Regions from separate parts of the Halomonas sp. LC1 genome, predicted to be linked through region 1. Evidence: predicted binding sites of a transcription regulator. Region 1 holds the regulator's gene; each other region holds the start of a gene.
The links. The regulator FNR, encoded in region 1, switches genes on or off when oxygen is low (the NO sensors DNR and NnrR bind a similar motif). The targets are predictions, from matches to a motif close to TTGATNTANATCAA.

Region 1 (4,472 bases):
GCGTCGTAGAGCTGATGGACGTGCTGAGCTTCTTCTCCAGCCGCAGCTACGTAGTGAGCTTGCAGGTCGAGCAAGCCAATAGCCTGGAAGCCTTGGCGGCCGCCAGCCAGCGTACGCCGGAGTTGGTCAACGCGCTGATGGCCCAGGGCGTGAAGCTGCGCTTTGCCATGGAGTTACTGGCGGCGCTCAATGGTCGCATCATGAGCAAAGCGTGGGGATTTACGGTGCCCGAGCAGTACCACCGCCATAGCTGCCTGATGGTGATGGGCAGCGAAGGGCGCGGCGAACAGATTCTAAAAACCGATCAGGACAATGGCCTGATCCTGGCCGACGACTGCCAGTGGCCCGAGGTGCACGAGGCGATGAGCGGGCTCACCGACACGCTGATCCAGTTGGGTTACCCGCCGTGTCCTGGGAACATCATGGTGTCCAATCCCGAGTGGGTGGGCACCGTCTCGCAGTGGAAGAGCCGTATCGCCAAATGGGTGAGCGCCCGGGACGGTGACAGCTTGATGAAACTGGCGATTCTGCTCGACTCCCACGGCGTGGCAGGTAACCCCGCGCTACTGGATCAAATACGTGAGGCGCTGTTCGAGCGCTGCTCCCACGATGAGCTGCTGCTCTCTTACTTTGCTCGGGCAGCGCTGCGCTTCTCGACGCCGCTGACGCTATTTGGCTCGCTGAAGAAGCCCCAACACGGTATCGATATCAAAAAAGGCGGCATCTTCCCTATCGTGCACGGCGTGCGCACCATGGCGCTTGAGCGGCGCATCAAGGCCACGTCGACCCTGGATCGCCTGGAGGCGCTGGCCATCGATGGGCGGTTGGATCGCCGGTTTGCCGATGATCTCGGCGAAGCCCTGGCGCTATTCACCGAGTTGCGTCTTCGCCAGCAGCTCCAGGACATGGAGGGCACCCACGCCAAGCGTACCAATCGGGTCGTGGTACAAGAGCTTTCTTCACTGGAACGAGACCTGTTGCGCGAAGCCCTGCACATCGTGAAAGACTTCAAGCAGCGTCTTTCCCACCGCTACCATTTGGAGTACTCGTGAGCGGAATGCGCCTGTTAGACCGACACATGACGCTGCTCAGCGGCTCGCTGAGAACGCTGCTTCAGCGAGAAAGCGACCGTCGCCGCTGGGCCTATTCGCCGTATGCCTGGCTATTTCAGCCCTACATGGGGGAAGAGTCCGTGGCCATGGCCTGCCAGGTGAGCGAGGGTCAGCCAGCGGTGATCAGCGTAGCGGCGGTGGTACTGAACCCGCGCCGTGTGCACACCAGTCGTATGTGGTGGGCCACGTTGTCGGTATCGCCCGCGCTAGTCCCTGCTACCCTGCGACGCCATCACCAGCTACACGCCACCGACGCGCCGCGCACGCCAGATGCCGAGTGCCTGACGGAGTTGGCCGACTTCATCGGCAACCGGCCGCTGGTCGGCTGGCAGTTGGAGCACACCCTCGAACCTTTGAACGGGCTGTTCAAAAGCGTATTGGGGTTTGGTCTCCCCAACGCCCAGGTGGACGTTGCCAAGTTGCACGGGCGACAGCTGCGGCGGCTGCATCCACACATCGATACCCTCGACCCGCTTGGCGTAGCGTTGGCTCGCTGGCAGCTACCGCCATTGATCTGGCCCAGCGTGGTCAGTGAAGCCACCGCCAGCGCGCTCCTCTACCTGCGTTTACAGCGTGAGATCGCCCTGACGGCCTAGGGTTTGTATTGGGTAGAGCTTCGGAGTGTTGTTAGAATACGCGCTGCTCCTTCACCCATCGGCAGTGCGACGATCATGTTACAACCTGACTACTTTGACCCTACTGCGTCAGACAGCGCGTCTGACGAGTCTCTTGCCCAGCAGCATGAGCTGCAGGATGCCAAGCAGAAGCGTGAATTCAACAAGTTGCAAAAACGCCTGCGGCGCGAAGTGGGAAATGCCATCATCGATTACAACATGATCGAAGAGGGCGACCGGGTCATGGTGTGTCTCTCCGGTGGCAAAGACAGCTACACGATGTTGGAGATCTTGCGCAATCTTCAGCGCAACGCGCCGGTCAATTTCTCGCTCGTGGCGGTCAATATGGACCAAAAACAGCCTGGTTTCCCGGAGCACGTGTTGCCCCAGTACTTAGACAAGCTGGGGGTGGAGTACCACATTCTCGAACGTGATACCTATTCGGTCGTGAAGGAGAAAACGCCGGAAGGAAAGACCACCTGCGCGCTCTGTTCACGTCTGCGCCGTGGCTCGCTGTATGGGTTTGCCGACGAGATTGGCGCCAACAAGATTGCCCTGGGTCACCACCGGGAAGATATTCTGGAAACGCTGTTCCTGAATATGTTCTTCGGCGGTACGCTGAAGGCCATGCCGCCGAAACTGCTCTCTGATGACGGGAAAAATATCGTGATTCGCCCGCTGGCGTACTGCAAAGAGGCGGACATTGCAGAGTTTTCACGGCTGATGGCGTTTCCGATCATTCCCTGCAACCTGTGCGGTTCACAGCCCAACATGCAGCGCCAGATCGTCAAAGAGATGTTGGCAGAGTGGGACAAGAAGCACCCTGGCCGTTTGGAGAGCATGTTCAAAGCCGTCACCAACGTCGCCCCTTCCCAGCTTGCTGACCGCGAGCTATTCGACTTTGCCGGTCTGGAAGCGAAGCAGGCGGCGCTGATGGAGAGCCGCATTCAGGCGTTTAACGTGTAATCGTCTGCGCCTCCTCTTCTGCCAGGGTGATGAGGCGCTGCATGTCCAAAATATTCACCTCGCGACCCGAAACGGCCACCACCTCCTGCTGCTGAAAGCGGCTGAGAATACGGCTGACCGTTTCCACCGCCAGACCTAGGTAGTTGCCCATATCGGCCCGCGACATCGACAGCCGAAAGCTGTAGGGGGAGTAACCCCGGCGACGGAAGCGGTCAGAGAGCGTAATCAAAAAGCTGGCGAGCCGCTGGTCGGCGGTTTTGCGTGACAGCAAGCGCATCATCTTACGGTCATCGCGCAGCTCTTTACTCATGCTGCGGTAAAGCTGACCACGCAGCTCGGGCAGTTCTTGGGAGAGCGACTCCAAGCGGTCGAACGGAATTTCGCATACCGTGGTCGTCTCCAGGGCAATCACGGTACCGGGGTAGTACTCTTCGTCGATACCATCCAAGCCGACCAGCTCGCTGGGCAGAAAGAAGTTGGTGAGCTGATCGTTACCGTTCCCTTCGCTGGTCACCTGTTTCAAACTGCCAGAGCGCACGGCATAAACGCTGGTGAACGCGTCGCCCTGACGAAACAGCGGTTCGCCCTTCTTCAGCGGCGAGCGACGGCGAATGATGGCATCGAACTGGCTCATATCCTCAAGCTCCAGGGCAAGCGGTAAGCACAGCGAGCTTAAACTACAGGTTTGGCAGCGCGCTTCTTGCAGCAGTGAACGTCGTTGGCTGGCAGGATATGACATGGGGGTCTCCCTTCTTATTCGCCATCATGGGTACAGGGGGGCAGGTGGCTCAAGGCGCTCACACGATCTTTGAGTAGCGCTGGCCATCCTGGCGTTGTAAGTGGGTGTCGAAGGCCATGGCCAGGTGTCGAATGAGTAGCCGCCCCACCGGGGTGGCGGTGAGCCGAAGCCCCTGACGCGTTAACAGGCCATCCCGTTCGGCGATTTCCAACCGCTCAAGGGCGTTGGCAAAGTAATCTGCGGCATCGACCTGCCAGCGCTGGCCGACAGTGTCGAGGTCAATGGCCATATCGCACATGAGCCGCTCGATGACCTCTCTTCGCATTAGGTCATCCTTATTTAAACGTAACCCTTTCACGGTCGCCAGCCTACCTTCATCTAAGGCCGCTTCATAGTCAGCGAGCCGGGTAGGGTTTTGCGCGTAGCTATCGTTGATCCGAGAAATGGCCGATACCCCCAAACCAATCAAGTCGCACTCGGCGTGGCTGGAATAGCCTTGAAAGTTGCGCTGCAGGGTGCCGTTGCGCTGCGCCTTGGCCAAGCTGTCGTCGGGGCGCGCGAAATGGTCCATGCCGATATGCACATAGCCCGCCTGGGTCAGCATCGCAATGGTGGTATGCAGCATGGCCAGCTTCTCATCGGCGCTGGGCAGGTCGGCGTCCTTGATGCGTCGTTGGGGCGCAAAGCGGGTCGGCAGATGCGCATAGTTAAACACCGACAGCCGTGCGGGACCTAGCTCGATCACTTGGCGCAGCGTGTCCGCGAAACTCTTCTCGGTTTGTAAGGGCAGGCCATAAATCAAATCGAGGTTGAGCGAGCGAAAGCCGAGCCGATGGGCTTCATCCATTAGCGTTTCGGTGAGCACCCGGGGCTGAACGCGATTGATCGCCGCTTGTACCTGTGGATCGAGGTCTTGTACGCCCAAGCTCAAGCGGTTGAAGCCCAGCGACTGCAAATGGCGCAGGGTAAAGACATCCGCCTCACGTGGGTCGATTTCGATGGCGTAATCACGGTCCGGCGCATTGGAGAGGCCAAAGCGTG
Region 2 (4,472 bases), on a different contig from region 1:
TACCTTGATGGCAAACACGAAACCGACGTTTTCCACATCGGCCAAGCCACCAAACAGGAAGCCGATACCGTCGTTGGCGTACACCAGTACCTGGCTAACGCCTGCCGAGATAGCCTGAAGCACCGCCTGGCCGAACGGCACGTACAGCACGAACGCGCCAATACCGGCCTGGATGGCGAAGGCACCCAGCACGGTGCGCAGCCGAATCGACTTGCGGTCGTAAGAGAAGATCAGGGCGATGGCCACCAGGGTGACCATACCAACCAAGCTCATGATGAGGGTCATGGGAGTACCTTCGGATCGTGAGGAGTGTGAGCGATTACAGTAAGTTCAACTTCACTGAGTAGATCATCGCGTTTTGATAAGCGTCCGGGGTGCCCAGTTTATTCTCTGAGTAGCGGTACTGCACGCCTGTCGTGATCAGATCGGACGGGTGCCACCACAGGCTCAGCGCACCGTTGGTACCGACGCTGCCTGCTTTGTCGCCCACGTAGTTCTGAGTCAGGTACTCGTCGTCGCGGCCGAAGGTCTGCTCGTGCCAGTTGGTCACGCTGAAGTTTTGGTTCAGGGCGGTAAAGTCGTAGCCTGCGACCCAGCCAGCCATGAAGCCGTTCATGCCGGTGTAGCTATTGCTCTGCACGCGGGCTGCACCGATGAACGGTTTGAACCACAGGCCGTTGTCGAACGTGGTGCGATACCCCAAGCCGAGAATTTGGTCTTGCTCGCGAGACTCGTAGCCGTAGTCGCGGAAGTCGTACAGGTGGGCATAAATCGACAGCGGGCTGTCGCCCAAGTAGATGTGAGAGGTCACTTTACCCGCAGTACGGAAGTTGTCTTTACCGCCGCTGGCTTGGTCGAACTGGTCGTTGGTCGGGTTCTCGAAATCGAAGAAGCCGTAGAATTCGCCCCAGCTAAAGCCGACGCCGCCTTCGATTTCAACGAACGTAAAGTCGCTTTTCGCCGCGTTGCTGGCGGTGCGTGCTTCGGTGCCGTTCGACCAGTCCAGGTAGTTGACTGAAACGTTGGCAAACGACCACAGACGGTCGAGGGTTTGCGGCTCGGCATCGTCGGCAAACGCAGGGGTTGCTACGGCAGCACTGGCCAGTAAAACGCCAGCGCCAAGCGTGACGAACGAAGAAGAACGAGAGTGGGATAGAGCAGTCATGGAAGCCTCAACAGGTTTGTATCTCGGGGCCAGAGGGGCTGGCGTTCCGACGTTATGGGTCGTGTGGGCTGGCGTTGATGTTAAAATTATAACATTGAGTGTTATTTTTTTAACTTTGATTTGCAAGTATTGTCACATCAACGCTATTTAAATGTGATAAGCGCATCATGTGCGGGTGATAAACGTGCGTAGCAGTGGAAATCAGCGAGGGGCTAGCTCAGCATAGAGCGCCTGGTAGGGCTTAGTGCTGATAACAAAATGAATCATAAGGAGATGCCAGACATGAACGATCGGAGCGCACAGCGCATGGCGATGTTGCAAGAAGCGTTGGCTAGCGGGGGAACGCTGCATCTTCGCGATGCTGCCGAGCTGTGCGGCGTCTCCGAAATGACCATTCGTCGGGATCTTTCAACGCAGCCGTCGGCCATTAGTCTGCTGGGTGGGCGGCTGGTGATGGCCAGCTACCCGGGCGTGACGCCGGTGTATGATTTGACCGAACAACAGGCGAGTCACTACCAAGTGAAGCAGCGGCTTTGCCAGCGTGCAGCCAGCTTTATCGAAGAGGGCGACACGCTGTTCATCGACTGCGGCTCCACACTGATTCCGCTGCTGGGCCAGCTCAGCCGCTTCCGCGAATTAACCGTAGTGACGTATGCGCTCAACGTGGCCAACGCCGTGGCCGGGTTGCCCAACGTGCGCCTGGTGCTGCTGGGCGGGCTGTTCTATGCCTCCTCCCAATCGTTTGGCAGCGACGGCATGGGCGCTGCTATCGAGCGTTTGGGCATCAATAAAGCACTGATCTCCGCCGCAGGCGTGGATTGCGAACGAGGCGTAAGCTGCTTTCATTTTCATGAAGTCGGGCCCAAACAAGCGGCCATTGCCACGGCGATGCAGCGGCTGTTGGTGGTCGATGCCAGCAAATTTGGCGTGGTGCGCCCGGCTTATTTTGCCTCGCTGGAGGATTTCGATATCGTCGTCACTGACGATGAGCGAGCCCCTGGCCTGCTGGAGCGCCATCCACTGCCCACCTTGAGCGTCACGCTCGCCTAAACAGAGAGGATGCTGCTTGGCACCCAACGGGTGCGCAGGGTGCGGCATAACGTCTCTTTCTGATTGACCCAGATCAATAGAAAATACTTTAGTCTTAGTTGATGCACGCAAGGTGCACGGCCAAGGCTCGCCACCAACCCCATAAGGTGGCGCATATTTTTCCCGGAGCAACGCAGTTGCGCTCACTGTTCTGGGAAAAGTATGGGGTGATAGTTAGCTTGCTACTTAGTTGGCTACACGTCCGCCAAGCAGCAGGCTGTTTTAGACAACTCTCTGATGAGATCACACCATGCAACTACCTACCCACTGGCGCAGGCGAGGCACTTTTGTGCTCGTCGCATTGTGCTTGCTGTTAACGGGCTGCAGTTCTGCATTGCTGGATCCCAAGGGGCAGATTGGCGTTGAGCAACGCTCGCTGATTTTGACCTCCTTTGGGCTGATGCTGATCGTGGTCATTCCGGTCATCGTGATGACGCTGCTGTTTGGCTGGCGCTACCGGCGCAGTAACCGCGTCGCCAAGTATCTGCCGGACTGGGCGCACTCCAACGCCATCGAAGCGGCCGTTTGGACCGTGCCCTGCTTGATCATTGCCGTACTCGCCTTTCTCACCTTTAAAACCTCCCACAGCCTGGACCCCCACAAACCGCTGGAAAGCGACGTGGAACCCATGGAGATCCAAGCCGTCGCGCTGGATTGGAAGTGGCTGTTCATCTACCCGGAACAGGGCATTGCTAGCGTCAATGAACTGGCCTTCCCGGTAGATACCCCCGTGCGCTTCCGAGTGAGTTCTGGCTCGGTAATGAACGCCTTCTTCATTCCACGCTTAGGCAGCCAGATCTACGCCATGGCGGGCATGGATAACGATGTTCACCTGATTGCCGACGAAGAGGGCGTCTACCCCGGCCGTTCCACCAACTACAGCGGTGCTGGCTTCTCTGGGATGACCTTCGATGCCCACGTCACCTCTCCGGCGGAATTCGACGCCTGGGTGGAAAACGTGCGTGCCGCCGACGACACCCTGACCTTCCCGGATGGTTACGAAGCCTTGGCGCAGCCGACGGAGTATCACCCGGTGGAGTACTTCTCGGCGGTCACGCCCGAGCTGTATGAGTCGATCGTCAGCAGCTTCCACAGTGGTGACGGCAGTGGGCACGGCGGTCATGCAAACCACGGTGACGCCATCAGTGATGCCCACGATAGCCACGGCGAATCCAGCGAGCTAGAGAGCGCCAACGGGTCGCAACAGCAGGCCGCGATCGGCCACGTTACCAATCAGCATGCAGGTGATGACCACGCCTTGGGCGGCCATCCCACAAGCGTTGAAGCGGGGGGTTAAGCATGTTTGGAAAACTCACGTTAGAAGCAATTCCGTATCACGAACCGATCATTATGGTCGTTGCCGCCTTCATGGCGATTGGGGGTGCCGCGCTACTGGGCGCACTGACGTACTACCGTAAATGGGGCTGGCTGTGGAACGAGTGGTTTACCTCCGTCGACCACAAAAAGCTCGGCATCATGTACTTCGTGGTGGCCTTGGTCATGCTGCTTCGCGGCTTTGCCGATGCGATCATGATGCGGACGCAACTGGCCATGGCGGCCGGTGGGGCCGCAGGTTATCTCCCTCCTGAACACTACGATCAGATCTTTACCGCCCACGGCGTGATCATGATCTTCTTCGTTGCGATGCCCATGGTCATCGGTCTGATGAACCTGGTGGTGCCCCTGCAAATCGGCGCCCGCGACGTTGCTTTCCCGTTTTTGAATAACCTGAGTTTCTGGCTGTTCGCCGTGTCGGCGATTTTGGTCAATATTTCCCTCGTGGTAGGGGAGTTCGCCAAAACCGGCTGGCTCGCTTACGCGCCTTTATCGGGGATAGAGTTTAGCCCTGGGGTGGGGGTCGATTACTGGATATGGGCACTGCAAATATCCGGGATAGGCACCACGCTCACCGGCATTAATTTCTTCGTTACCATTCTGAAAATGCGCACCAAAGGCATGACCCTGTTCCGCATGCCGATTTTTACCTGGACGTCGCTGTGCGCCAACGTCCTGATTATTGCCTCGTTTCCGATTCTGACCGCGACCATCGCGCTGTTAACCCTTGACCGCTACTTCGGTATGCACTTCTTCACCAATGACTTTGGCGGCAACATGATGATGTACGTCAACCTCATTTGGGCCTGGGGTCACCCGGAAGTGTACATTCTGATTCTGCCGGCCTTTGGCGTGTTCTCTGAAGTCATCGCCACCTTCGCGC
Region 3 (4,472 bases), on a different contig from region 1:
TTGGCGCTGGTCGTCGGGATGGAGCGCGGTGCCCGCCAGCACTCACGGGAGCTGGCCGAAGAGCTGCTGGCGATCGATCAGGAAGACAGCCTAGGTCTGAGGGAACTGGTGCTGGACCAGTTGCTGCGCGACCACCGTAACGAAGAGGCACTGGCACTGACCGAAGAGCCCCAGAAAGACGATGGTTCATTGGTGCTAGGGCTTCTGATGGGGCGCACGCTGGCGCTCTATCGGTTAGGCCAGCAGGCAGCGGCGGAAATCGCCATTCAAGACGTCATGGCACACAACCGCCATGCACTGGAGCTGATCTGCGCCGAGAACCCCAGACCTTCCATGCCCCACGCCGATGGGCAGGTCGACCCTGGCTCCCGAGCCGAAGCATGGCAGTACCGCACGCTGATGCGTGACCAGTGGCGCACGACTCCTGGGGCGCTGGAGTGGCTAGCCAACCACCGCTGAGCCTCCCTGACGGTCTTATTGGCCTGCCCCGTTCACCGGGGCAGGCACGAGCTGCTTGTCGCGGCTGATCCAGATCGCCAGCACAATGGCGGGTAGGCCGAGCAGAGTGGCCACAACGAAGAACGTGGCATAGCCCTGGGCACTCACGACGATCCCACCAAACCCGCTGAGGAATTTCCCTGGCAGCGTCATCAGTGACGAAAACAGCGCGTACTGCGTGGCGGTATACGCGCGCGAGGTCAAGCTCGACAAAAACGCGATGAATACCGCGCTGGCGAGGCCGTTAGCGAGGTTATCACCGATGATCGTCACCACCAGCATCGGCACCTGATTGCCAATCAGCGCAAGCACCGCAAACAACAGGTTGGTGACCATCACCAGCCCTGCGCCAAAAATCAGCAGTGGGCCAATGCCATAGCGGGCCACCAGTAGACCGCCAAGAATCCCCCCGGCAATGCTCATGGCAATCCCAAATATATTGGTGACGTTGGCAATGGTCGCCAGTGAAAAGCCCAAGTCGATATACAGCGGGTTGGCCATGGAGGCCATGGCCAAGTCGCTGATGCGAAACACGGCAATAAATAGCAAAATGCCCATCGCCTTCACGCCAAAGCGACGAAAGAAGTCGGTAAACGGGCACACGATGGCGCCAATCACCCAGGCGCCCATACGCCGCAGCGGTTTCGGCTGGCCCCGGCTGTCGCGGATGAAGGCGCGCACTTTGGGCTCGTGGATGAGCTGCACGGTCAGCGAAGCGCGTTGGGGCTCCGGTCGAATCAAGACGGTGAGCACGCCAATGCCGACCAGAGCCGCCATGGTGAGGTAGGCGGCGTGCCACGACACCGCCGAAGCCACATACAGCGCACCGGCACCCGCCGCCAGCAGCCCGCCGCGATAGCCGATGATATAGGTGGAGGCCATGGCCGCTTGGACATCGTCATTGGCGGATTCGATACGGTAAGCGTCTATCGCAATATCCTGCGTCGCAGAGCCAAACGCCACCAGCAGCGCAAAGGCGGCCACCCAGCCCAAATTACCCACGGGGTCGACGCCCGCTAAGCCAATGAGGCCAGCGGCAATCATGCCTTGGGCCAGCAGCATCCAGCCTCGTCGTTGCCCAAACGCCCGCGTCAGTAGCGGTAGAGCAAGCCGGTCCACGACAGGTGCCCAGAAGAATTTGATCGAGTAGAGCATCCCGATCCAGGCAAAAAAGCCGATAGCGGCAACGTCGACGCCATCGCTACGCAGCCAGGCAGAGAGCGTGGAAAACACCAGTAAAAAGGGCAGGCCAGCGGAAAAGCCTAAAAACAGCATGGTGATCACTGGCGCTTTGCAGTAAATACCAAGCGCCGCCAGCCAACTGCGCTGGGGAGTCGGGGTGGGCATGTAAGGACGTACTCCCAAAAGAAAACATCGGTGACGTGGCCCGCTGAAAAACCCGACGATGTTAGACTGTGTCTAGGGTTCATGGTCAGCGTTCCATGACAAAGCCGACAGCTTACCGGAGAGGAGTTTTCCATGTCGATTACCGCCCATCAGGTAGTGACCTTGCACTACGTGCTTAGCGATGTGCTCAGCGATGGCAGCACCCGCGTGTTGGATGACTCCCAGGCGCGTCAACAACCTTTGGAGTATCTGCACGGCCACGACAACATTCTGCCGGGCCTGGAGCGTGATTTGGCCGGTAAAACGGCAGGCGACGAGCTGCGCGTTACGCTGGCACCCGCCGACGCGTATGGCGTGCGTAACGAAGACCTGGTGCAAGAGGTGAGCCGCGCCTCGTTTGGCGGTGCGGCGATCGAACCCGGCAGCCGGTTTCAGACCGAGGGTGAGGCTGGCCCGCAGATCGTCACGGTGCTCGCCATCGACGGCGATAACGTCACCGTGGACACCAACCATCCGTTGGCAGGCCACACGCTGCGCTATCAGGTGACGATTTTGGACGTTCGTGAGGCGACCCGTGCCGAGCTTGCCAAAGGCCACCCGCTGCCCCCAGGCACCGAGCACCGTAGCGTAGAAGACCGCAAAGTTCTTTAAGCCCCCAAAAAACTGACCTGCATCAAGTTCGCGATCGCCGCCATGGTGGTCATTGGTAAAGCTTGATCCAGGTCAGTTTCCTCTTTTCTGGACGCAGTACGATGGCCCCATACATCACGGCGAGAGGGGAACATTATGTACTGGGACGAGGCTGTTATTTTCGGCTTGGCCACTGTCGCTTTAGTGATCGCTTTTATGGTGGGTTGGGTAGGTTTCGTGATTCGCGATCATTTGCGCAAAGGCGAACGTAAAAAGTCGTGACGCCGACGATGCTTTAGCGCGAGCGCGACACGGCTCCAGCCAATCGGCTGTGACAGTCGTCAGGGGAGGGGGCTTACGCCAAGGTGTAAGCTTCCTGTTGCCGGCCCAATGGGCCGGCTTTTTTATGCCGCGTGTTTATACCGCGTCATGCCATGGAGGAGGAGAGGTAAGAGGCGGTTGAAGAGAAATAAGACGGAAGCGTGAGTGTTAATTGGCGTTGAAAAGCATTGGCGGTCATGCTCTGGTAAAGTGCCTCGACCACTATCGTGCACTAAACCAAACTAGGAAGCTGACCGCGATGAAGGCTGTTCTGTCTCGTTTGTCCTTACGTTGCAGTGGGGCGCTCTCAAAAGCAGCTAGGGGGCTCGTCGTTTTACTGCTTGTCGGCGTGCCACTCAGCGCCAGTGCCCAGGCGCTTAGCCTGATCAATGGTGATTCCACACAAAAAGTCGCGCTGGGGGATCTGCGCGATCGCGCCGATACGAGCTTTACCGTTTTCGACCCCTTTCAAGGCCGCGACGTGGAGATGCGCGGGGTCTCCTTTCGTGACTTTTTGATCGAGCATTTTGGCGAGGTGCCGCCCACGCTGCACTTCACCGCCTGGGACGATTACGAGGTAAGCCTGGGGGGCTGGGATGACCCGACCTGGTATTTGGTGACCATCGAGGAGGGTGAGCCGTTGACCCTGCGCTCGCGGGGGCCGATTCGATTGGTCGAGCGTGAATACACGGGGCGCGATGTCGAGAACTTGCGCGACTTCAACGACTGGATTTGGATGATTCGTAGCATCGAGGCGCAGTGGTGATGTCTACCGAGCCTGAGAAGCCGCCCGAGCCGCCGGTTCGCTGGAGATCGGGCAGGCTGTTTACCTGGCTCTCGCTGAGCTTGATGAGCTTCGTGGGGCTGATGGTGCTGATCGTCTACGAAGCACGCTGGGTCTATCCGGAAATCCAGGCGTACTTTAGCCAGACCGGCAGCCTGACGGGCCAGCAGTTGGCCACCCGGGCTCGGGGGTACGTGCAGCGTGCCCAAGAGGAGCTGCTCGTCGCGACGTCGCCGTTGGAGGTTGGCAATGCCCGCCACTCGTTGGAATTAGCCTATGGGCTCTTCGACGTAGATATCTATCGGCAGAAGTACGCCTGCACCGCCCCCAGTCTAGCGCTCATGGATGACATCGCCGACCTGCTCGACACCGAGCAAATCGACCCCTTCGACGCCGCCCACGCGCTGTTCGTACCGGTGCAGTGCTTGACCAGTATCGAAATGAATCAGCTCGACCGTCGTGGTATGGCCATCAACGACTTTTCATCCAGCACTCGCCGTCACAACCAAGTAATGACCTACTCCAGTGTGCTGATTTTTGCCCTTGGCCTGCTGTTCTGGGTCATGCACCAACGTCAGCTCAAACGCACCGAGCGAGCGAACGCAGAAAAATTTGCCTGGATGGCCAGGGCCATGCGCGACCCGCTGACCGGCATCGGTAATCGGAGCGCGCTCTATCAGGACGTGGCGAGGTATTCGGGGCGCTCCATGGGGCTGATTCTGGTCGATATCGATTTTTTCAAGCAGTACAACGATGCCCTCGGTCACCCTGAGGGAGATCGCCTGCTCCGCCGACTGGCGACGCTGCTGGAGGATGCCCTGGGCGAAGAGGCCCGGCTCTACCGGCTGGGAGGCGATGAGTTCGCGGCGCTGCTGCCATGCCCCAGCGACCA

Region 2: a site for FNR is predicted at 2,279-2,292, ahead of cyoA (ubiquinol oxidase subunit II). Genes of this name have one in related genera too.
Region 3: a site for FNR is predicted at 2,559-2,572, ahead of ccoM (cytochrome c oxidase subunit CcoM). Genes of this name have one in related genera too.

Annotation. Positions count from the first base shown of each region.
Region 1 is NZ_JASSPG010000002.1:141,828-146,299, forward strand. It holds gene QIT27_RS03545 (putative nucleotidyltransferase substrate binding domain-containing protein) at 1-1,052, shown strand, start outside; gene QIT27_RS03550 (3'-5' exonuclease family protein) at 1,058-1,708, shown strand; gene ttcA (tRNA 2-thiocytidine(32) synthetase TtcA) at 1,784-2,692, shown strand; gene fnr (fumarate/nitrate reduction transcriptional regulator Fnr) at 2,682-3,431, opposite strand; gene hemN (oxygen-independent coproporphyrinogen III oxidase) at 3,490-4,472, opposite strand, start outside.
Region 2 is NZ_JASSPG010000001.1:372,653-377,124, reverse strand. It holds gene QIT27_RS01775 (NupC/NupG family nucleoside CNT transporter) at 1-285, opposite strand, end outside; gene QIT27_RS01770 (outer membrane protein OmpK) at 320-1,165, opposite strand; gene QIT27_RS01765 (DeoR/GlpR family DNA-binding transcription regulator) at 1,448-2,215, shown strand; gene cyoA (ubiquinol oxidase subunit II) at 2,505-3,551, shown strand; gene cyoB (cytochrome o ubiquinol oxidase subunit I) at 3,554-4,472, shown strand, end outside.
Region 3 is NZ_JASSPG010000003.1:83,601-88,072, forward strand. It holds gene QIT27_RS06075 (SEC-C domain-containing protein) at 1-459, shown strand, start outside; gene QIT27_RS06080 (AmpG family muropeptide MFS transporter) at 475-1,845, opposite strand; gene QIT27_RS06085 (FKBP-type peptidyl-prolyl cis-trans isomerase) at 1,978-2,496, shown strand; gene ccoM (cytochrome c oxidase subunit CcoM) at 2,632-2,757, shown strand; gene QIT27_RS06090 (hypothetical protein) at 3,146-3,562, shown strand; gene QIT27_RS06095 (GGDEF domain-containing protein) at 3,562-4,472, shown strand, end outside.